DNA from 4 places in the Pseudomonas sp. MF06569 genome. Region 3 is predicted to be linked to each of the others. Evidence: predicted binding sites of a transcription regulator. Region 3 holds the regulator's gene; each other region holds the start of a gene.
What was found. The regulator FliA, encoded in region 3, starts transcription of late flagellar genes. The targets are predictions, from matches to a motif close to CTAAAGTTTNNNNNNNNNNNGCCGNTAA.
Positions count from the first base shown of each region.

Region 1: a site for FliA is predicted at 2,543-2,570, ahead of AC19YQ_RS04375 (flagellar protein MotY). Genes of this name have one in related genera too.
Region 2: a site for FliA is predicted at 2,548-2,575, ahead of AC19YQ_RS22590 (methyl-accepting chemotaxis protein). Genes of this name have one in related genera too.
Region 4: a site for FliA is predicted at 3,032-3,059, ahead of motA (flagellar motor stator protein MotA). Genes of this name have one in related genera too.

Region 1 is NZ_JCBCUZ010000003.1:70,269-76,154, forward strand. It holds gene AC19YQ_RS04365 (hypothetical protein) at 1-175, shown strand, start outside; gene AC19YQ_RS04370 (argininosuccinate synthase) at 241-1,458, opposite strand; gene AC19YQ_RS04375 (flagellar protein MotY) at 1,586-2,491, opposite strand; gene pyrC (dihydroorotase) at 2,636-3,682, shown strand; gene rnt (ribonuclease T) at 3,679-4,353, shown strand; gene AC19YQ_RS04390 (peroxiredoxin) at 4,432-5,034, opposite strand; gene AC19YQ_RS04395 (bacterioferritin-associated ferredoxin) at 5,317-5,535, shown strand; gene bfr (bacterioferritin) at 5,734-5,886, shown strand, end outside.
Region 2 is NZ_JCBCUZ010000036.1:6,865-12,750, reverse strand. It holds gene AC19YQ_RS22595 (hypothetical protein) at 1-208, opposite strand, end outside; gene AC19YQ_RS22590 (methyl-accepting chemotaxis protein) at 953-2,518, opposite strand; gene AC19YQ_RS22585 (GGDEF domain-containing protein) at 2,807-3,013, opposite strand; gene AC19YQ_RS22580 (DUF6691 family protein) at 3,555-3,977, opposite strand; gene AC19YQ_RS22575 (YeeE/YedE thiosulfate transporter family protein) at 3,980-4,414, opposite strand; gene AC19YQ_RS22570 (DUF294 nucleotidyltransferase-like domain-containing protein) at 4,887-5,886, shown strand, end outside.
Region 3 is NZ_JCBCUZ010000007.1:183,521-189,406, reverse strand. It holds gene flhF (flagellar biosynthesis GTPase FlhF) at 1-494, shown strand, start outside; gene fleN (flagellar synthesis regulator FleN) at 614-1,441, shown strand; gene fliA (RNA polymerase sigma factor FliA) at 1,441-2,181, shown strand; gene AC19YQ_RS10135 (chemotaxis response regulator CheY) at 2,384-2,755, shown strand; gene AC19YQ_RS10130 (protein phosphatase CheZ) at 2,776-3,564, shown strand; gene AC19YQ_RS10125 (chemotaxis protein CheA) at 3,627-5,795, shown strand; gene AC19YQ_RS10120 (protein-glutamate methylesterase/protein-glutamine glutaminase) at 5,845-5,886, shown strand, end outside.
Region 4 is NZ_JCBCUZ010000004.1:148,896-154,781, reverse strand. It holds gene rsgA (small ribosomal subunit biogenesis GTPase RsgA) at 1-1,021, shown strand, start outside; gene motB (flagellar motor protein MotB) at 1,129-2,109, opposite strand; gene motA (flagellar motor stator protein MotA) at 2,113-2,964, opposite strand; gene AC19YQ_RS06165 (HDOD domain-containing protein) at 3,117-4,655, shown strand; gene AC19YQ_RS06160 (rhodanese-like domain-containing protein) at 4,693-5,520, shown strand; gene asd (archaetidylserine decarboxylase) at 5,530-5,886, shown strand, end outside.

The DNA.
Region 1 (5,886 bases), on a different contig from region 3:
GAGCGACGTGCTTTTGTTGCTGATAAGTACTCCACCAGATATCACGCCAGAGACGTCAAAACAGGATATCGACTGTCATAAAAATACGTCTCCCTACGGCTCTAAAATACTTATCACTTACCACCCCGGCACTGGCAGCACTGGAACTATTCAACTGACTTTTAGAGCGCTGTAATACATTGAATACAAGACATAAAAAAGCCCCGACCACATGGCCGGGGCTTTTTTATGCGGCACGCATCAGAACAACTTTCGGCCTTTGTTTGCGGCAATCCGCATACGCAATGCATTCAACTTGATGAAGCCGGCAGCATCGGCCTGGTTATAAGCACCGCCATCTTCTTCAAACGTTGCAATATTGGCATCAAACAACGACTCGTCTGACTTGCGACCCGTAACGATCACATTGCCTTTGTACAATTTGAGACGAACAACACCGTTAACGTGAGCCTGCGAAGCATCGATCATCTGCTGCAGCATGATGCGCTCTGGGCTCCACCAGTAGCCGGTGTAGATCAGGCTCGCGTACTTGGGCATCAACTCGTCTTTGAGGTGAGCAACTTCACGGTCCAGAGTGATCGACTCAATGGCACGGTGAGCACGCAACATGATGGTGCCGCCCGGAGTCTCGTAGCAACCACGGGACTTCATTCCGACATAACGGTTTTCAACGATATCGAGACGACCGATACCGTTCTCGCCGCCAATACGGTTGAGTGTTGCCAGCACAGTGGCCGGGGTCATTTCGACGCCGTCCAGAGCGACGATATCGCCGTTGCGGTAAGTCAATTCCAGATAAGTCGGCGTGTTCGGCGCGTCTTCTGGAGACTTGGTCCAACGCCACATGTCTTCTTCGTGCTCAGTCCACGTGTCTTCCAGCACACCGCCCTCGTAAGAGATGTGCAGCAAGTTGGCATCCATCGAGTACGGAGACTTCTTCTTGCCGTGACGCTCGATCGGGATATTGTGCTTTTCAGCGTAATCCATCAGCTTTTCACGGGAGAGCAAGTCCCACTCACGCCAAGGAGCAATCACTTTCACCCCTGGCTTCAAGGCATAGGCACCCAGTTCGAAACGAACCTGATCATTACCTTTACCCGTTGCGCCGTGGGAAATGGCGTCTGCGCCTGTTTCGTTGGCGATTTCAATCAGGCGTTTGGCGATCAGCGGACGAGCAATGGAAGTACCCAGCAGGTACTCGCCTTCGTAAACGGTGTTGGCACGGAACATCGGGAAAACGAAGTCTCGAACAAACTCTTCGCGCAGGTCATCAATGTAGATTTCCTTGACGCCCATGGCTTGCGCCTTGGCACGTGCAGGTTCGACCTCTTCGCCCTGACCCAGGTCAGCGGTAAAGGTTACGACTTCACAGTTATAAGTATCCTGCAGCCACTTCAGGATCACCGAAGTGTCCAGGCCGCCCGAATAAGCCAGAACGACCTTGTTTACGTCCGCCATGCCATCACTCCACGGGTTGTTCGAAAAGCCGAACAGTCTACCGCCCATATCCATGAATTTACAGAGGCGCGACAGCTTAAGACGACAAAGCGACAGATAATGTCAAAGGAGCGACCAGACGGTCACTTCAGGAAATCGCCGCAGAATTGCTGACACCTACAGAAGGCACAGATTTTTCTGGCTCAGGAACACGCTCCAAGCGCACGCTGACCCGTCGATTTTTCTCACGATTTGCTCGGGTCGTGTTGGGTGCCAAGGGGTATTGTTCGCCATGAAAACGGACTGTGATCTGAGACTCCTGGAGCCCCTTCTCCTTGAAGAAGTCCATCACCGCCAATGCCCGTCGCCGTGACAGTTCGCGGTTGGTCAAGCGATTGCCTTGATTGTCGGAATAACCGTCCAGGATGACGCGGTTGACCGTAGGATCTGCCTTCAAGTACTCCACCATGACTTGCAAGTTGATCCGAGCCTTCGCATCCAGCTCGGTACCCCCGCCAGGAAAGCCGACCTGGCTTTGCCTGACCTGCTCAAAGTTCTTCGCCAACAACTTGGTGGTACACGCCTCGTAATCCCCGTAGGCCTGGCGAAATCTGGCCGGCAACAGGCGAACTTCCGAAACATTGCCATCGCGCGAGTAGTGCCTGACCAACGGGCTACGCCCTTCAATCAGCCCACGAAACAAGCTGGCGGCCTGGGCCTGGGAACTGTTGAACAATACCTGCCCACGGCCGATTCGCACCGAGCCCAGGTCAATGTCGCCGCGGCCCGGCTGCCAGGGTGCGGCGGCGGCCAATAGCTTCGCAGACCCCTCCCCCAGCATCGAGTTGTAGGCATTGAGGCGAAAAACGGCCTGCTCCCCGGCTCGACGCACAAAGGCCCCGGAGCCGAAATCAGTAATGGGCTGGATCAGCCGACACTCGAATTTGTCGCCTTCCACTTTCCACTCGATATTCTCCAGCCGAGTCTGAAAGGTCAGAGCCATGGCAGGCAGGCTGGCAAACATACTGAGCAGGATGAAATAATGCTGGCGCACGGGAGGCTCCACAGGCTTGCACTGCAAAAAAACAGTCCACAGATTGATGAGATATCGGTCAGCAATCACAAAACTTGATAGCGAGTGCCTGATAGAGTCTTTTCCGGTAGCATTCACATCAGTTTGACCCGCCTGGAATTCCCAATGTCTGACCGCCTGACCCTGCTGCGTCCCGACGACTGGCATATACATCTTCGCGATGGTGCTGTGTTGCCTCACACGGTTGCGGATGTAGCGCGCACTTTTGGCCGCGCCATCATCATGCCCAACCTGGTACCTCCGGTGCGTAATGCTGCCGAAGCCGATGCCTATCGCCAGCGCATTCTGGCTGCTCGCCCGGCCGGTAGCCGTTTCGAGCCGCTGATGGTGCTTTACCTCACTGATCGAACACAGCCAGAAGACATTCGTACGGCCAAGGCCAGCGGATTCGTCCATGCAGCCAAGCTGTATCCGGCTGGGGCAACGACCAACTCCGACTCAGGTGTTACCAGCATCGACGCGATCTTCCCGGTCCTCGAGGTCATGGCTGAAGTTGGCATGCCCTTGCTGATCCACGGTGAAGTCACCCGCGCCGGTGTGGACGTCTTTGATCGCGAAAAAATCTTCATCGACGAGCATATGCGCCGCGTTGTAGATCGCTTCCCGACACTCAAAGTCGTGTTTGAGCACATCACCACCGCTGACGCGGTGCAGTTCGTCAACGAGGCCTCGGCCAACGTCGGCGCAACCATTACGGCTCATCACCTGCTGTACAACCGCAATCACATGCTGGTTGGCGGAATCCGCCCGCACTTCTATTGCCTGCCGATTCTCAAGCGCAACACCCATCAGGAAGCCCTGCTGGATGCGGCCACCAGTGGCAGCGAGAAATTCTTCCTGGGTACAGACTCTGCACCCCACGCCCAGCACGCCAAAGAAGCGGCGTGCGGTTGTGCCGGTTGCTACACCGCTTATGCGGCCATCGAGATGTACGCCGAAGCTTTCGAGCAGCGCAATGCCCTGGACAAGCTGGAAGCCTTTGCCAGCCTGAACGGCCCGCGCTTCTACGGATTGCCCGCCAGCACCGAACACATCACCCTGGTTCGCCAGGAGTGGACCGCCCCAAACAGCCTGCCTTTCGGCGAGTTGACCGTAATTCCGCTGCGCGCCGGTGAAACACTGCGCTGGCGCCTGCTGGAGGAACAGCTGTGAGTGACGACCATTATGATGACGAACACGAAGGCGGCCATGGCGGCGGATCACGCCACCCGATGGCCGAGCGTTTTCGCGGCTATCTACCGGTCGTAATCGATGTTGAAACCGGTGGCTTTAATAGCGCTACTGATGCCTTGCTGGAAATCGCAGCCGTCACGATCGGCATGGACGAAAGAGGCTTTGTGTTCCCGGAGCACACCTACTTCCACCGTGTTGAGCCGTTTGAAGGCGCCAACATCGAAGCTGCAGCGCTGGAATTCACAGGCATCAAGCTCGACCATCCACTGCGCATGGCTGTCAGCGAAGAGACGGCCCTGACCGACATCTTCCGTGGCGTACGCAAGGCCTTGAAAGCCAACGGTTGCAAGCGTGCCATCCTGGTGGGCCATAACAGCAGCTTTGACCTGGGTTTCCTCAACGCCGCTGTCGCTCGCCTGGACATGAAACGCAACCCGTTTCACCCGTTCTCAAGCTTTGATACCGCTACCCTCGCAGGCCTGGCGTATGGTCAGACAGTATTGGCCAAAGCCTGCCAGACAGCTGATATCGATTTTGATGGGCGTGAAGCGCACTCGGCTCGTTATGACACCGAGAAAACCGCTGAGCTGTTCTGTGGCATCGTTAACCGCTGGAAGCAAATGGGCGGCTGGAAAGACTTCAACGACTGATCCTGTCGTTCAGGCTTTCATCGCACCCTAAAAAAAACCGGACACTGGGTCCGGTTTTTTTATGCCTGAAACTGACGCTTACAGCTGGTCAGCATTCTCGGTCAGGTACGCTGCAACACCTGCGGTCGAAGCGGTCATGCCTTTGTCGCCTTTTTTCCAGTTGGCAGGGCAAACTTCGCCGTGCTCTTCGTGGAATTGCAGAGCGTCAACCAGACGCAGCAGTTCGTCCATGTTACGGCCCAGTGGCAGGTCGTTGACGATCTGGGAGCGTACAACACCCTTGTCGTCGATCAGGAACGCGCCGCGCAGTGCCACGCCGCCTTCGTTTTCAACGTCATAGGCCTTGCAGATTGCGTGATTGATGTCGGCAGCCATGGTGTATTTCACCTGGCCGATGCCGCCATTGTTCACTGGAGTGTTGCGCCATGCGTTGTGGGTGAAATGGGAGTCGATCGACACGGCAACCACTTCAACGTTACGCGCCTGGAACTCAGGGATGCGGTGGTCCAGAGCGATCAGCTCGGACGGGCAAACGAAAGTGAAGTCCAGCGGGTAGAAGAACACCAGGCCATATTTACCTTTGATGGCGGTGGACAGTGTGAAGCTGTCAACGATTTCGCCATTGCCAAGTACGGCTGCGACGGTGAAGTCAGGGGCTTGTTTGCCTACGAGTACGCTCATTGGATATCTCCTGGTGTGCTGCGTGAAAAACAGGATCCGGTCGGTGCCACCATCGGTTAATGGTACTCAGCCGACCCGCTCCTGCGTGAAAATGACCGGTCATCATACACCGCCCGTCTGGACGGGCCTTAACCCTTTTTCAGGCCCTGAAAGCAGAATCGTCGAGACCGTTCGTCAGCACAGCGCCCACAAGGCTCAATTGAGACTCAAGGTGCTTTGACAATCATTCTCGTTAACATTAAAATCCTTGAATTGAATCCCAACCAGCGATGGTTCTTATTTATGTACGTTTGCCTTTGCACTGGCGTCACCGATGGAAAAATTCGCGACGCAATCTACGAGGGTTGCTGCAGCTACCGCGAAGTGCGCGAAGCAACAGGTGTCGCTAGCCAATGCGGTAAATGTGCATGCCTGGCCAAGCAAGTGGTTCGCGAAACCCTGGCTTCGCTGCAAACCAGTCAGGCCGCAATGAGTTTCCCGGTTGAATTTTCAGCTGCGTAATGTACAGTTTTCAAAGAACCGGACTTAGTGTCCGGTTTTTTTATGCCTAGAATTCAAGTGGTTAGCCCCGAGACGCGGAACACAAACATTCTTATTCCGATTAATTTTCATATATTATTCAAATACTTAGGTTTGACAGTCTGCAACGTGCGGATCAAACTCTGCCGTATATACAGTTAATTAAGGCAGGCCCCAGCCATGAAAGGCGACATTTCAGTTATCCAGCATCTCAACAAAATTCTCGGCAACGAACTGGTCGCTATCAACCAATACTTCCTGCATGCACGTATGTATCAGGATTGGGGCCTGGAAAAGTTGGGTGCTCACGAGTACCACGAGTCCATCGACGAG
Region 2 (5,886 bases), on a different contig from region 3:
GAGCGATACTCATACCCTTCGAGGTACCAAGATACACTAGAACATCTGCCACTCTGTCGTCTCTGAGGGTGTAATCGTCCGCCGGAGCCCAGTTTGCAATATTATTCGCATTCAGGAACGCTTGTAGATGTTCTCCCAAGTGCGTAATTGCAGCTCTGGCAGTCAGAGCGTTGTCGACTTCTTGTGGAGGATATACTGTGTAGTTCATTTTAGCCAATGACCTTTAATCAGTTTATTTTGGTCATCATAATCAAAAAAAATATCTTGCAAGCATGGTAAGGTGCAAGCTTTCAATACACCTCAATCTAATTGGTATATATTGACAGTCCATGTTTCATTTTGACAAATTTCTAATTTACATATATTGACAACCCATCTTTAGCTTTGACCAATTCCTAATTGGTATATATTGACAGTCTATCTTTCATTTTGATCCGTTGATTTTTTAGTGTGTAGCTTTGGATGTCAGTCGGGCAACAAAACAACATGGAAGAGTTCGCAAACAGGCGGTGTTTATATTAATATCTCATGTTGACTAATGTTCATCTAACGGGTTTCTAGGGCGACGCGGCTTCACTGATATACGCCGCGCGGCTTAGAGCCTTTGGTATCGTAAACCGAGTCTACGTCTCGGCCCTGCGGGCTTCCATCCTCACGCCTGCGCGCTCCGCTCGCCGCCACCTACCGCTCCATATCCCCTACCCAACCTGCCAGTCAGCTCGCGGTATTTACCACGTGTAAGCACGAGTCACATCGGTAACTGGGCGAATGCTTCTGACAGAAACCGGGACACTTTGCGCTCAGCATGGGAGAGGGTTAGCTGATTGGCACCGCTATCAACAAGCCCCTCTAAACCTTGGATTTGCTCTCGCAAAACCTTGAGATCAGAGCCCGGCTAAGAGCGCAATTGAGAGCCCGCGCAGAGCGGGCTTTTGTCGAGAAGGTTCGTTTGTTAACGGTTGAATCGTTCGACCAATGAGTACTGGGTCGTCGCTGTTTGAGTTAATTCTTTGCTGAGCTCTGCCGAGCTTCTTGCTTGTTCAGATGTTTGATCTGCAAGATTTGCGATGGTCGTAATGTTGCGACTAATCTCCTCTGCAACGGCAGTTTGCTCTTCAGTCGCTGCGGCGATCTGGGTGGTCATATCAGTAATGTGAGCTACCGCATCACTAATTCCAACCAATGCCTTGTCAGCTTCTAGTACCCAGGCGACTCCTTCTTCAGCTTGGCGATGTCCATTCTCCATGGTTTTAACAGCACAAATTGACGAGGTTTGCAGCTTGGAGATCAGGCTATGAATTTGAATAGTTGACTGAGTGGTGCGTTGCGCCAACTGACGCACCTCGTCTGCAACCACAGCGAAGCCTCGGCCCATATCTCCAGCACGTGCAGCTTCGATCGCGGCATTCAAAGCAAGCAAGTTGGTTTGATCGGCAATACCTTTAATGACATCGACAACCGTTCCGATTTCATTGCTGTCTTTAGCTAACTGTGCAACCGCTTGGCCAGTCTCTCCGACAACGATCGAGAGGCGTTGGATGGCCTCTCGGGTATCTCGAGCTACATCACGGCCCCGTCCTGTTAGCTCATTGGCTTCTTGAGTAGCGCTAGCGGTTCTCTGAACGTGGGTTGCGACCTCCTGCGTGGTCGCAGCCATCTGACTAACTGCAGCTGACACTTGCTCAGTCTCGACTCGCTGACGTTCAAGTCCGCGCGAGCTATCTGAGGCAAGGTTATCCGATCTTTCAGCCAGACCAGTGAGCTGCTCTGCGGTGTCTTGCAAACGAGTAAGGCAAGTCTTGAGCCTCGATGTCTGGCTCACAAATGCGGTTTCAAGCCGCGCCTGTGGGCCGCGCTCATCGCTATACATCTGTGCAATTAACTGATCCGAGGTTGTGGGGTCAGCCATTTTCAACAGATGCAGCGCCCCTTGATTTTTCTGACGCGAAACAATCAGCCCGAAGAGAACAGATATTAATACCGCCAAGGTTAATGCCAGAGAAGTACTGAAAAATACTCCCCCTAAGGAGCCCACTAGCCCCATAGCCAAAAGTGGTAGCCAGTCCATGAGTACAGGTTGCCATTTGTCACTGCTGGGAATAGCCGACTTGCCTAGGTTTAGGCGATTGTAAAGGTTCTCTGCGCGTCGAATTTGATCGGTCGTAGGCTTAATTCTGACCGATTCATAACCAATTACCTGGCTGCCCTCGAAAATCGGAGTGACATAAGCATTCACCCAGTAATGGTCGCCACTGCTAGTTCGGTTCTTTACGATACCCATCCAAGGCTGGCCCTGTTTGAGAGCGCCCCACATATGAGCAAATATGGCAGAGGGGACATCGGGATGTCGGACGATATTTTGGGGCGCGCCTATTAGATCTGACTTATTGAAACCGCTGATCTCGACAAAAGCATCATTGCAATACGTAATGACACCTCGTGCATCAGTTGTAGAAATAAGTTTTTGTTGCGCTCCCAAGGCAATCTCGCGCTGCGTGACCGGTTGATTGTTTCTCATTTAGATAGATCCCTTGCCCTGTGTCAAGGGTATCGGCAGCTAATATGAAAAGCTTAATGAGTATTTCCATAGGGTATTTTGCACCTGGTAATCCGTCTGCGCTCGGAATGCGGCCCATTGGCAACAACGAACAAGCTGCCACCAAACTCTATGAGTCCTCCATCGCGTCAACACGACCAGGGTGTAAAACAGCTCCAATAAATAGCCGCTTCGCGCAGGCTGTGACTTTCCTTGAAAAATAAAAGCCACGTTTACTTTATTCAATCCGCTTAAACTTGCCGCCAAACACTAAGAGTCATTTGTCGACATTGTCGTAACTTGCGAAGCGTCATCATTACCACGAGCAGAACAGACCCTATTACGACCAGCTTGTTTTGCACAGTAAAGCGCATCATCCGCTCTAACAACTAACTTACTCGGGGTATCTCCCGAGGGCAGCGCGAATGCTACACCCATGCTAACAGTCACCCGAACTAGAACTTTACTTGTTGAAATCTTTGATCAACTAACTGGTTCAAAATCTAAAGACAGCACCTCCAAAACATGTTGATTCGATCACTCCTTTTTTTACTTGCCGATACTTCCTGGGTAGGTTTTCAGGGCGATCAGCCCATGGTCGCCGACGATTCGTCTAGCATGAGCTCGGTCAAGTTGGGCTCTATGGGCGTAATAAACCACGCCGCAGTTGTGGCGGTGACATCGAGTGGGGCTGACAGCCGCAGATCAGCAGCAAAGCGGTCACGAAGGCGTGCTTGTTTGGTTTTTCAATCGGTCAGCTTTGGCTGTCAGATTCTGCGCGAGGGTCGAGTTGGGTATTGGAATTTGCAGCATAGTCCGGATCGTTCAATCAAAATCTAAACGCCATCAGCGAAAGTTTTATTCGGTTCCAGGCCAGCAAGAATCGCTCAGCGAAAATGAAGACTTGTGAATCGTTCAGCCCGGACATCAAATATTCATTGGCCGGAAATACGTGTTATCGATCTGGTCAGCAGGTTTGAGAGTCTGACTGTGCTGTACTCATGTCCACGGTTTCAGCCTAATCGGGTCGTGCGCTACGTTCTAATAGGTTAAACAAGTACATTCCGGCCAACATGGCCAATACGAATATGATGATTTGGCCGTGCCCTGTAAGCAGAATTGTTAACGCTGGCCCAGGGCATATCCCCGCAAGACCCCAACCTATACCGAACAACAGGCTGCCGCCAATCAAGCGGGAATCCAACTCCCTTTTCATTTGAAACTGCATCGGGGCACCCAACAAGGATTGTTTGTTTTTGCGCGCCCAATTCAAGGGAATAATCGCCACCGCGATGGCCCCACCCATCACCAGTGCGAGTGATGGATCCCAGGCCCCGGCCAAATCAAGAAAAGCTAATACTTTGGCGGGATTCGCCATGCCTGCCAGGAGAAGACCAAGGCCGAAGATCAGTCCTGCAAAAAAGGCGGTCAACTTGATCATTTTCATGCTCCCACCACATGACGGGTGACGTACACCGTTGCAAAGCCAGCAAACATAAAGCACATCGTTGCCGTGATGGATCGTGCTGAGAGTCGAGAGATCCCGCAAACGCCATGGCCGCTTGTACAACCAGATCCGTAACGAGTACCCACTCCGACAAGCAAGCCCGCAATGATCAGCGTCGGCCACCCTGCCTTAATCTCGATCTCTGGCATTACGGTAAACGCTCCCCACAACAACGGAGAAATCAGTAGACCAAGAAGAAATAACACCTTCTCACTCCAACCCTCACTATCGAATCGCAGCACGCTTCCAAGCAGTCCACTGATGCCGGCGATGCGTCCATTCGCGAGAACAAACAAGCTAGCAGCCAGCCCTATCAAGGCGCCTCCAGCTAATGAAGTCCAAGGCGTGAAGTTGATCCAATCAATGCTCATTTTGAATCTCCTGCATATAATTGCTGGTAAAAGACATGGATTTCAAAGGTGTCACCTGAGATTCTGAGCTCCCCCTAAAGGCGATCAAAGACCCTGTCGAGACCCTTATAGGATTTCAGCCCCTGAATCCGCCCCGGCTCTCCTAGAGATATCGAAGCCTCAAAAGGACACAAGATGAGGCAAGGTTCGATCAGTCCGCTTTTGGCTGGTTGCCGCATTTCAGGAGGGGCATTTCTAGGCGAATAGTGATTGCTGAACACCTCAGAAACCCGGGGCGATTAATATTGATCCTTTAGGTATCGCAAAAATTACCGTACGCAGTTACTCAAAGTGGTTACAACGCATAACGTAAGTCAGCCACGAAGCTTGATCCTAGTCACAGGATGTGATGTGGTGGCCGATACAGAAAGACTATTCCCATTCGCCAACTATGGCGCTCGCGACTTTTATTTTTCCAGCATCACGAGGTTTCATGCAGATTGAGTTACAGGAGATTAGCGACCACCTCTATCGTTTCGCTCCTTTTGATGCCCTGCCAAAGGAGTCGGTAGACGCCATCGCTCGGCGAATTGAAGTGAGTTATTTCAAAGCCGGCAGTGACATTCTTGAAGCCGGTGCGACCATTCAGGATCTGCATTATGTTCGTAGTGGTGCGGTGGAGATTTACCGGCGTAATGGTGAGCTCTATGACCGTCTCGTCGAAGGTGACCTATTCGGTCAGGCAGGTCTGTTACGTAGCAACAAGGTACGCTTTCCCGCCCGAGCGTTGGAAGATAGCCTGATCTATTACATCCCTGCCGACGTTTTCGCTGACCTTTGTGCGCAACATGATGCTTTCGCTGACTTCGTTGAAGCAGAGGGAAACTCGAGACTCAAAACTGCTGTTGAAGCTCAGGGGCGTGCTAGTGAGCTTATTCAGCTCAAATGTCGCGCCCTCATCTCACGTCCCTTGGTGTGGGTCACGTCAGATATCTCTGTCGGCGGAGCTGCAAAAATCATGACTGAGCAAAGTGTATCCTGCGTTCTAGTCATGTCTCCGGCAGGTTTAAAGACGGCTGAAATAGAAGGGATCGTCACAGATAGAGACCTTCGCACGCGATTTGTTGCAGTGGGCCTAAACGCTGACGAAACTCGTGCCAGCGACATTATGACAGTCGATCCGGTTGTAATTGGCTCCGATGATTCAGTGTTTGAAGCCATGCTTGTGATGTTGCGCCGCAATATTCATCACTTGCCGGTTGTGCACGATGGTAATCCAATTGGCCTTATAAACCTGTCGGATATCATCAGGTACGAATCGCATAGCAGTTTGTACTTGGTTAACAGAATCTCTAACCAGACCTCAGTTGAAGGCCTGAGATCACTTTTGCGTGACCTGCGAGGAACCTATATCCGCATGGTGCGTGACGGGGCTACTGCGCACATGATCGGAAGCGCGATTTCAGGTATTGGCCGTGCCTTTACCCAGCGTT
Region 3 (5,886 bases):
ACGTACCGGTGACCCACGTGGCCCCCGGTCAGTCGTTGGGCCAGACCCTTGAGCCACTGGTGCGCAAGCGCGTGGTGCTGGTGGACACCGCCGGGCTGCAAGCCAGCGATCCGGCGTTGCGCCTGCAGCTGGAAAGCCTCGCGGGGCGAGGGATCAAGGCCAGAAATTATCTGGTACTGGCCACCACCAGCCAGAAACAGGTGCTGACGGCGGCGTACCTCAGTTACAAGCGTTGCGGGCTGGCCGGTTGCATCCTGACCAAACTGGATGAAACGGCAAGCCTGGGCGAAGTGTTGAGCCTGGCGATCAGCCACGGGTTGCCGGTGGCGTACCTCACCGATGGTCCAAGGATTCCGGATGACCTTCACCTGCCGCGCCGTCACCAGTTGGTGAGTCGCGCAGTGAGTGTGCAAATGCAGGAAGAACCCAGCGAAGAAGCCATGGCCGATATGTTCGCTGATATCTATCACAGCCCTCCCAAGCGGGTAGGCTGAGGTAGTCAAGATTACGTTGCAATGTACCTACATCTGATGGTCTGAAGGTTTTGTTCCAATGGGGAACGGGCAGCCAACGCATGTAGCCGCGTCTAAGTAAGACAAGGTAAAAAAAGATCATGGGCAGCATGCATCCCGTACAGGTGATCGCAGTGACCGGCGGCAAGGGTGGCGTCGGTAAAACTAACGTCTCAGTCAACTTGTCCATCGCATTGGCCGAGCTGGGCAGGCGCGTTCTGTTGATGGACGCGGACCTTGGACTGGCGAATGTCGATGTCCTGCTGGGCCTGACCCCCAAATTCACCCTGGCCGATGTGGTCGAGGGGCGTTGCGAGCTGCGCGATGTCTTGCTGCAAGGCCCTGGCGGGATTCGTATCGTGCCGGCGGCTTCAGGCACCCAGAGCATGGTGCAGCTGAGCCCGGCGCAACACGCCGGTCTGATCCAGGCCTTCAGCGACCTCGGCGACAATCTGGATGTGCTGGTGATCGACACCGCTGCCGGGATTGGCGAGTCGGTGGTCAGCTTTGTGCGCGCCGCCCAGGAAGTGCTGCTGGTGGTCTGCGACGAGCCGACATCGATCACCGATGCCTATGCGCTGATCAAGCTGCTCAATCGCGATTACGGCATGAACCGCTTTCGCGTATTGGCGAACATGGCCCAGAGCCCGCAGGAAGGGCGCAATCTGTTCGCCAAATTGACTAAAGTCACCGACCGTTTTCTCGATGTGGCCCTGCAATACGTGGGCGCCGTTCCGTATGACGAATGCGTGCGCAAGGCCGTACAAAAACAGCGGGCCGTCTACGAAGCGTTCCCGCGCTCCAAGTGCTCCCTGGCGTTTAAAGCCATCGCCCAGAAAGTCGACACCTGGCCGCTGCCCGCCAACCCCCGCGGGCATCTGGAGTTCTTTGTCGAGCGTCTGGTGCAGCAAGCAGGGGGGCGCTTTTAATGACCGCCAGTGGCTATCGCATGTACAGCAAGGCGTCCCGTGACAGCCAGTACGAGCTGATCGAGCGCTACGCCCCTTTGGTCAAGCGCATTGCCTATCACCTGTTGGCGCGCTTGCCGGCCAGCGTGCAGGTGGACGACCTGATCCAGGCCGGGATGATCGGGCTGCTCGAGGTGTCGGGCAAATACGACGCCACCAAGGGAGCGAGTTTTGAGACCTATGCCGGGATTCGCATTCGTGGCGCCATGCTCGATGAAGTGCGAAAAGGCGACTGGGCCCCGCGCTCTGTCCACCGCAATACGCGCATGGTCAGCGATGCAATTCGGGTAATTGAAGCAAAAACCGGTTGTGACGCTAAAGATCATGAAGTTGCGGCCGAACTCCAGTTAAGCCTTGATGATTATTACGCCATCTTGAATGACACCCTGGGCAGCCGTCTGTTCAGTTTCGACGACTTGTTGCAGGACGGCGAACACGAAGGGCTGCATGAGGATGGCGCAAGTGCTCACCCGGAGCCGTCCCGCGATCTGGAAGACGAACGCTTCCAGGGCGCGCTGGCCGATGCGATTGCCCATCTGCCCGAGCGTGAGCGGCTGGTGTTGGCGCTGTACTACGACGAGGAACTGAACCTCAAGGAAATCGGCGAAGTGCTGGGGGTCAGCGAGTCCCGTGTGAGCCAGCTGCACAGCCAGTGCGCAGCGCGGCTGCGTGCACGCCTGAGCCAGTGGCGAGCGCACTGACGGGAACACGCGTACTTATTGTGGGAGCGGGCTTGCTCGCGATGGGATCGACACGGTGAATCAGAAAAACCGCGCCGCCAGCATCGCGAGCAAGCCCGCTCCCACAGTCGATTCTGGCGGTGTTTGAAAACGAATTGATTGAATGGCGTGTCCCCAGACCGGGCGCGTTTAAGACTGCTTGGAGGTCGAATTGGACAAGAACATGAAAATCCTTATCGTTGATGATTTTTCAACGATGCGGCGGATCATTAAAAACCTGTTGCGTGACCTGGGGTTCACCAACACGGTCGAGGCGGACGACGGCATCACGGCGTTGCCGATCCTCAATCTGGGTCACATCGACTTTTTGGTGACCGACTGGAACATGCCGGGCATGACCGGTATCGAGTTGCTGCGCCACGTGCGCGCCGACGAAAAACTCAAGCACTTGCCGGTGCTGATGGTGACCGCCGAAGCCAAGCGCGAGCAGATCATCGAAGCCGCCCAGGCCGGTGTTAACGGCTATGTGGTCAAGCCGTTCACGGCTATCGCACTCAAAGACAAGATCGAGAAGATCTTTGATCGCATCGGTTGATCGGTTGCCTTGGGGGCGCTATGGAGCATAAAGAATCTACACAGGGCGATTTTGAGTCGACCCTGAAAAAACATGCTCACGAATTGGTCGAAAGCCTTGAAAGAGGCCAGTTTGGCGATGCAGTGCAGCTGATTCACGAACTCAACCAGACCCGTGATCGCGGGTTGTATCGCGAAGTCGGCAAACTGACCCGTGAACTGCACAGTGCAATTGTCAATTTCCATATTGATCCGAGCATGCCGCAAGCCGAAGAAGTGTCGCAGATCACGGATGCCACGGAACGCCTGGCTTATGTTGTGAAGCTCACGGAAGCGGCCGCCAATCGAACCATGGACCTGGTGGAAAACAGCACGCCGCTGGTCAACGGCCTGGGGCAGGAAGCCAAGGCCCTGAGTGCAGACTGGGGTCGCTTCATGCGCCGTGAAATCGGTGCCGAGGAGTTTCGCGAGCTGGCGCGTCGGGTTGACAGTTTTTTGACGCGTAGCGACGAGCAAAGTCAGGTCGTGTCCGCCAACCTCACCGACATCTTGCTGGCCCAGGATTTCCAGGACCTTACCGGTCAGGTCATCAAGCGGGTAACGCAACTGGTCACGGACGTTGAAAGCAATCTGCTCAAACTGGTGCTGATGGCCAGTCAGGTAGACCGCTTTGCCGGCATCGAACACGACCGTGATGCGTTGCGTGCTGAAAATAATTCGCAAAAAAACCAGGCCAAGGGTGAAGGTCCGCAGATTCATGCCGATACACGTAATGACGTCGTATCCGGTCAGGATGATGTAGACGATTTGCTGTCCAGTTTAGGTTTTTAGGACTCGATAGACGTGCGGGCGCTGTTGCCTGGCGTCGCGGGCCTTTCTCAAGGAGCACGTACATGAGCTTCGGCGCCGATGAAGAAATCCTTCAGGATTTCCTGGTTGAAGCCGGCGAAATTCTGGAGTTGCTGTCCGAGCAACTGGTCGAGCTGGAAAGCCGACCGGATGATGCGGACCTGCTCAATGCCATTTTTCGCGGTTTTCATACTGTCAAAGGGGGCGCCGGCTTCCTGCAGCTCCATGAATTGGTGGAGTGCTGTCACATCGCCGAGAACGTCTTCGACATCCTGCGCAAGGGTGAACGAGGCGTCGACGCGGAGTTGATGGACGTGGTGCTTGAGGCACTGGATGCGGTCAACGGCATGTTCAGCGAAGTACGCGAGCGCAGCCCGATCACCGCGGCGACCCCCGAGTTGCTGGCGGCGCTGGCGCGTCTGGCAGAACCTGCCACCGCTCACGTGGTTGCAGCACCTGAGCCTGTGCCGGTGGCGGTAGTCGCAGCCCCGGTGACGGATATCACCGACAGCGAATTTGAACAGCTGCTGGAATCCCTCGATGCGGTCAAGGCCGCTGCCCACGAGCCCGAGCCGGTTGTCCCGGCAGACATCTCGGCGGGTGACGAAATCAGCGACGCCGAATTTGAGTTGCTGCTTGACCAGTTGCACGGCAAGGGCCAGTTTTCTGCGGATGCCGCAGTGGTCGGCGCAGTGCCCGACGAAGCGCCAGCAGCCGTAGCTGAAGTCAGCAATGAAATCACCGACGATGAATTCGAGGCCTTGCTCGATCAACTACATGGCAAGGGTGCGTTCAACACCGACGCACTGGGCGCTGCGACCGCCGAGCCTGTTGCCGCGGCCGAGGAGCCAGCGGGCGACCCGAACCTGATCAGCGATCACGAATTCGAAGCCCTGCTCGATGAGATGCATGGTAAAGGCAAGTTCAGTCCGGACTCCGCAGCCGTTGTCGCTGCGGCTGTGCCCGCCAAACCGGTTGCGGCTGCGCGTGCCGCCCCGGCCCGGGCGGCAGCTGCACCGTCGGAAAAGCCCGTTGCCTCTGAGGCAGAAACCACCGTGCGGGTCGATACCGCACGGCTGGACGACATCATGAACATGGTCGGCGAACTGGTGCTGGTGCGTAACCGTCTGGTGCGCCTGGGCCTGAACAGCCATGACGAGGACATGGCCAAGGCCCTGTCCAACCTCGACGTGGTCACCGCCGACCTGCAAACCGCAGTGATGAAGACCCGGATGCAGCCGATCAAAAAAGTATTCGGTCGCTTCCCGCGGCTGGTGCGGGATCTGGCGCGTCAGTTGAAGAAAGAAATCAGCCTGGAATTGGTGGGCGAAGAGACCGACCTGGATAAAAACCTCGTCGAAGCCCTGGCCGATCCACTGGTCCACTTGGTGCGCAACGCCGTCGACCATGGTTGCGAAACCCCGGAAGAACGTGCTGCTGCAGGCAAGCCAAGCTGCGGTCGGGTGGTGCTGTCGGCAGAGCAGGAAGGCGACCATATCCTGCTGTCGATCTCCGATGACGGCAAAGGCATGGATGCCAATTTCCTGCGCTCCCTGGCGGTGAAAAAAGGCCTGATGGACAAGGACGCAGCCGATCGCCTGAGCGAAAGCGACTGCTACAACCTGATTTTTGCACCGGGCTTTTCCACCAAGACCGAGATCAGCGATGTGTCCGGACGTGGCGTGGGCATGGACGTGGTGAAAACCAAGATCGCTCAGCTCAATGGCTCGCTGAGCATCGAGTCGGTGCTGGGTCGTGGCTCGAAAATCGTCATCAAGGTGCCGCTGACCCTGGCGATCATGCCAACCCTGATGGTGATGCTGGGCAACCAGGCGTTTGCGTTCCCGCTGGTCAACGTCAACGAGATTTTCCATCTCGACCTGTCGCGCACCAACGTGGTCGACGGCCAGGAAGTGGTGATCGTGCGCGACAAGGCCCTGCCGTTGTTCTACCTCAAGCGCTGGCTGGTGGCGTCTGCCGCCCACGAAGAACAGCGCGAAGGGCATGTGGTGATTTTGTCGGTCGGTACCCAGCGCATCGGTTTTGTGGTCGATCAACTGGTCGGCCAGGAAGAGGTGGTGATCAAGCCGTTGGGCAAAATGCTCCAGGGCACGCCAGGCATGTCGGGCGCCACCATTACCGGTGATGGCCGTATTGCCTTGATTCTGGATGTTCCGAGCATGCTCAAGCACTACGCATCACGGCGTATTTGATTCTGGTGAGCCGGGGCTTTTGCGCCCCGCACCGCCTAACGGAGTGTTTATGGTAGTCAAGGTCCTGGTGGTGGATGATTCCGGTTTTTTC
Region 4 (5,886 bases), on a different contig from region 3:
CCAGCTCAATCGTCGTCAGAATTGGCGCATCGAAAAGATCCAGGGCGAGCGCGCTGCCCGCGCCGCCAAACGCGAATCCAGTGCCGTCGAAGCGCTTGAGGGCGGCGATTTAGGCCCCGAGCAACTCGGCCTGGTGATCGCGCACTTTGGTGTGCAGGTCGAAGTCGAAGCCCAGGAAGGCGAGCTTAACGGCCAGATGTTCCGCTGCCACCTGCGCGCAAACCTGCCCGCACTGGTGACCGGCGACACGGTTGTATGGCGCGCCGGCAACCAGGGCATCGGCGTTATCGTCGCCCAACTGCCGCGTAAAACCGAACTGTGCCGCCCGGACAGCCGTGGCCAGCTCAAGCCGGTCGCTGCCAACGTCGACATGATCGTGATTGTGTTCGCGCCCATGCCCGAGCCCCATGCCAACCTCATCGACCGTTACCTGGTCGCTGCCGAGCACGCGGGGATTCGTCCGTTGCTGCTGCTCAACAAGGCTGACTTGATCGACGATCAAAACTCACCGGCGCTCAATGCGTTGCTGGGGGTTTATCGCCAGCTGGGTTATCCGGTGCTGGAAGTGTCGGCGCATCACGGTGATGGTATGCAGCAGCTGCAAGCGCAACTGGACGGCCATATCAGCGTGTTTGTGGGTCAGTCGGGCGTGGGCAAGTCGTCCTTGGTCAACAGCCTGCTGCCAGAGGTCAACCTGCGGGTCGGGCCGCTGTCGGAAGTCTCGGGCCAGGGCACGCACACCACTACCACGGCGCGGTTGTTCCACTTCCCGGGTGGCGGCGAGTTGATCGACTCACCGGGTATCCGCGAGTTCGGCCTGGGCCACGTGAGCCGGGCCGATGTCGAGGCGGGCTTTATCGAGTTCAACGACTTGATCGGCACCTGCCGCTTCCGCGACTGCAAACACGACCGCGAGCCAGGCTGTGCATTGTTGATGGCCCTGGAAGATGGCCGCGTTCAACAGCAGCGCATGAACAGCTATCGCTCGATCATTGCCAGCTTGCCCGAGTCGAGCTACTAAGCCCCCTATCAACTTCCGTGGGAGCGGGCTTGCTCGCGATTGCATCGCCTCGGTGAATCAGGTGTTCCGAGTCGCTTGCATCGCGAGCAAGCCCGCTCCCACCGTTTTTACGGTGCCTTGTCGTCAAACAGATTCAGCTTCTGGCGCTCTTCATGCATCGGCAGCGGCTGTTTGTCGGCGGGCAACTGGATCGGATCGATCGCAGCCTTGGGCAACTCCTGGGCCTTAACCGGCTCCACGCCCTGCTCACCTTCAATCGCCTGCTGGGCCTTTTTGGTCAGCACCACGATGTCAATTCGACGGTTGATCGGGTTATAGGGGTTGGCCTTGTCGAACAGCACTGACGACGCATACCCCACCACCCGCGCAATCTGCGCATCAGGGTAGCTACCCGCCACCAGGGCACGCCGGGCCGCATTGGCACGGTTGACCGACAATTCCCAGTTGCCGTAATCGCCACCTCCCGCATAGGGCATGGCATCGGTGTGGCCGCTGATGCTGACTTTGTTCGGCACCGCTTTGATGGTGTCGGCCATGGCCAGCAGAATATCTTCGAAGTAAGGCTTTAGCCGCGCGCTACCCACATCAAACATCGGGCGGTTTTCGGCGTCCATGATCTGGATCCGCAAACCGTCCGGAGTGATTTCAAACAGCAACTGATCCTTGAATTTACGCAGTTGCGGGTTTTCTTCGACCTTGTTCTGCAACTCCTGAAGCAGCAGTTCGAGACGTTCTTTCTCGACCTGCTCCGCCATGTTCTCAACCTGATCGGCATCGACTTTGATCTTGTCGGGCTGAGGCTGCAGTTTCTCTTCGGGATTGAGGGTATTGTCCGGCGCCAGCGCGGGCGTGCCGCCCAGATCGATGATGTACGGTGTGCCGCTTTCGCTGAAACCGATCGGGTCTTTGAAATAACCGCCAATGGCGATCTTTTGCTCTGGCGTGGCGGCCGTCATCAGCCACATCACCAAAAAGAACGCCATCATCGCCGTGGCGAAGTCAGCAAAGGCAATTTTCCAGGCGCCACCGTGATGGCCTGCGGCGTAGCGCTTTACGCGCTTGATGATGATGGGCTGGTTGTTTTCCATAAATCAGCGACCGCGAACCACTTGTTCAAGCTCGGAAAAGCTCGGTCGATGCTTGGGGTACAGCACTTTGCGACCGAACTCGACGGCAAGCGACGGCGGCATGCCCGAGGCCGAGGCCACCAGGGAAGCCTTGATCGACTCGTAAACGTTGATTTCTTCCTTGGCATCGTGGGCCAGGGACGTCGCCAGCGGACCGAAGAAGCCATAGGCAGCCAAAATACCGAAGAACGTCCCCACCAGCGCGGCACCAACGTGCATGCCGATGGCGGCCTGATCGCCCTCACCCAGCGAGGCCATCGTCACGACAATACCCAGCACCGCCGCCACAATGCCGAAACCGGGCATGCCGTCGGCGATCCCGGTCACGGCATGGGAAGGATGCTCAAGCTCTTCCTTGAGGTTGAAAAGCTCCATGTCAAACAGCCCTTCGAGCTCGTGGGGCGCCATGTTGCCCGACGACATGATGCGCAGGTAATCGCAGATAAACGCCGTCATGCGTTCATCCTTGAGGACCGTGGGGTACTTGGAGAAGATCGGGCTGGCGGCCGCGTCTTCAATATCGCTTTCGATGGCCATCATGCCTTCGCGGCGACTTTTATTAAGAATCTCGTAAACCAGCCCCAGCACTTCCAGATAAAAAGCGTGGGAGAAGCGTGATCCAAACATGCTGAGTGATTTTTTGATCACGTGCATGGTCATGTAGCCGGGGTTGGCTTGCAGGAACGCGCCAAAGGCCGCCCCGCCGATGATCAAAACCTCGAACGGCTGAATCAGCGCACCGATTTTGCCGTGGGAAAGCACGTATCCGCCAAGCACACTCGCGAACACGACAATGATGCCGATAATTTTAGCCATAGATAAAAAGTACTTACTGAGTCGGGTTCAAGGTCATATTCCAGCGAAGCTAAAACTCTTCTTCTCCTTATCGGCGAATCTGCGCCAGACTATAGCCGGCAAAGCCGAAAATCCATTCGACCTCCACAATCGATGATGATCGCGTTCCCCTAATGGCCAACGAAACCTGCGCACCGACATCAACACCCACTACTCTGGATGCCTGGGTATCACTCCTGGACGCTGTTGATTTGCCGATCCCGCAAAACAGCCATGAGCGCGTATTCAAGACGATCAACGACAGTCGCCGCTCATTGCGCGAAATTGCCGAGGTCATGCAGGACAGCCCGGCGCTGGCACTCAGGCTGATCCGCGAGGCCAACCAACACGTCCAGAGCAGCCTGAGCGAGCCTGCCGAAAGCCTTGAAGTGGCCATCAACCGCCTGGGCCTCAAGCGCACCCAAGTGTTGCTCGAACGCGTACCCGCACTGGCGATCGAAGACATCCCGATGGCCTATCGACAAATCCAGCTCATCAGCCAGCACGCCGCACAACAAGCTATCGGGCTGTTCGGCAATCGCCTGGCGCGCCTCTGGCAAGAAATCTACTGGAGCAGCCTGCTGTTTCTGTCGCCGTTATGGGCGTTGGCGCTCACTCACCCGCTGCTGCTTGAAGCCTGGGAGCGACGGGTGATCGAGCAAGGGGAATGTGCCAAAAAGGTCGAGCTGGAGCTGTTTGGTGTTCCGCTGTTTGATATCTGCCGCACGCTGGCCGAACTCTGGCGATTGCCCGCCTGGGTGATGCAGGGCTATACGGTCATCACCGACGAGCGCCGCACGCTGGTCAAGGTGCTGCACATTGCCCGCGACACTCATCATCCGCTGCGCCAGCAACAGCACCTGGACGCCGATCCCGAGCTGCGCCGCTGGTTCAACCAGCCCGCCAACAGCGTGCTGCTGGCCAACTGCCTGGCGCTTTCAGCGCAACAGGCATGGGACACGCCGCACAACTTGCGCTGGCAGTACGTCACCAGCCTGTACCTGCAAATGCCGCTGGATGACATACAACAGCAAGTGCACCAGCACGCGGTAAACAGCGGGCGCTATCACTCGATGCCAGAACTCTGGCACCCGGCCCAGGCGCTGCTCTGGCCATGGGATGCACGCCGCACCCGCCACAGCTCGCTGGCCGCGCCGCCCCCCTCGGCCGAGGCGCTGGCGGCGTGGCGCAGACATTGCGGGCAATTGCTCGAGCAACCCAGCGCATTCAGCAACCCGGTGCACCTGACCACTTGCGCCCGCGAAGCCCTGCTGGCGTGCGGCATGCGCCGAGTGATGCTGCTGACACCCGACAAGACCTCAACCGCTCTGAGCGTGAATCAGATAGCCGGACTGGCAAAGACAGCCTTCGACCTGAACATCGCCATCAACGAGAGCACCGCACTCCAGCGCTTGATGGCGCAACCGGCTCAGGTACGCCTGACACCCGAGAACAATGGCGTCATATCCGCGGTTTTACCCTACAGCCTGCGCAGCCTGTTCCCTGGCGAGCATCTACTGTTACGCTCCCTGAGCAACAACGGCCGCGTGGTCATGCTGGTACTGGCAGACCAGGGCGGCGGCCCCTTTTCGGAAACCAGCGTGCAGGCATTCGGCAAAACGGCCCAATGCATCGAGAAAGCCCTGAATAGCTTTAGTAGTCGCGGGCGCTAGCGCTACAATCCCCCCTTTTTTGCTCTGGAGGCTTCACATGCCTGGCTTCTCTGGCTTGCCGTTAGTGATTGAACCAAGTGACCTGTTCGCCCGGCTCAACGCTCCCGAACTGATCGTGGTCGACTTGACCAGCGTCGCGCGTTACGAAGCCGGGCATATTCCGGGGGCTCGCTTCGTCGACCCGAAGCGCACGCAACTGGGGCTGCCACCGGCGCCCGGTCTGCTGCCGACCCAGGCGGCGCTCGAAGCGTTGTTCGGCGAGTTGGGGCACAACCCCGATGCGGTCTACGTGGTGTATGACGACGAAGGCGGCGGCTGGGCCGGGCGCTTTATCTGGCTGCTGGATGTGATCGGACACAAGGCTTATCACTATCTGGATGGCGGCATTCACGCATGGACAGGTGACGGTTACGCCGTCAGCCAGGATGTACCCGCTGCAGCCGGTGGCCCGGTGGCCCTGACCCTCCACGATGAACCCACCGCAACCCGCGAGTACCTGCAAAGCCGTTTGGGCGCCGCGGATCTGGCGATCTGGGATGCCCGCAGCGAAGCCGAATACACGGGCGAAAAAGTACTCGCCGCCAAGGGTGGGCATATCCCCGGCGCGAAGAATTTTGAATGGACCGCAGGCATGGATAAAACCCGCAACCTGCGTATCCGCACTGACATGGCGCAGATCCTCAAGGATCTGGGCATCACGCCAGACAAAGAAGTGATTACCCACTGCCAGACTCACCACCGTTCTGGCTTTACTTATCTCGTTGCCAAATCGCTCGGTTATCCGCGTGTCAAAGGCTACGCCGGCTCTTGGGGCGAATGGGGCAACCATCCCGATACCCCTGTCGAGCTGCCTGTAAAAAATTAAGGACCTTGAATGAAAACGCGTTTGTTCCTCCTCAGTCAGTACCTGTTGCCGCATCACCTGCTGTCACGCCTGGCCGGCTGCATTGCCGAGTGCCGCGTGCGCTGGTTCAAGAATGCATTCACAACCTGGTTCGCCAAGCGTTACCAAGTGGACATGTCTCAGGCACTGGTTGAGGACGTTACCGCCTACGAGCACTTCAATGCCTTCTTCACCCGCGCCCTGAAAGACGGCGCCCGCCCGCTGGATCAAACTCCGGGCGCCGTGTTGAGCCCTGCCGATGGCGCTGTCAGCCAACTGGGCCCGATTGAACATGGTCGCGTGTTCCAGGCCAAAGGCCACAGCTACAGCGTGCTGGAACTGGTGGGT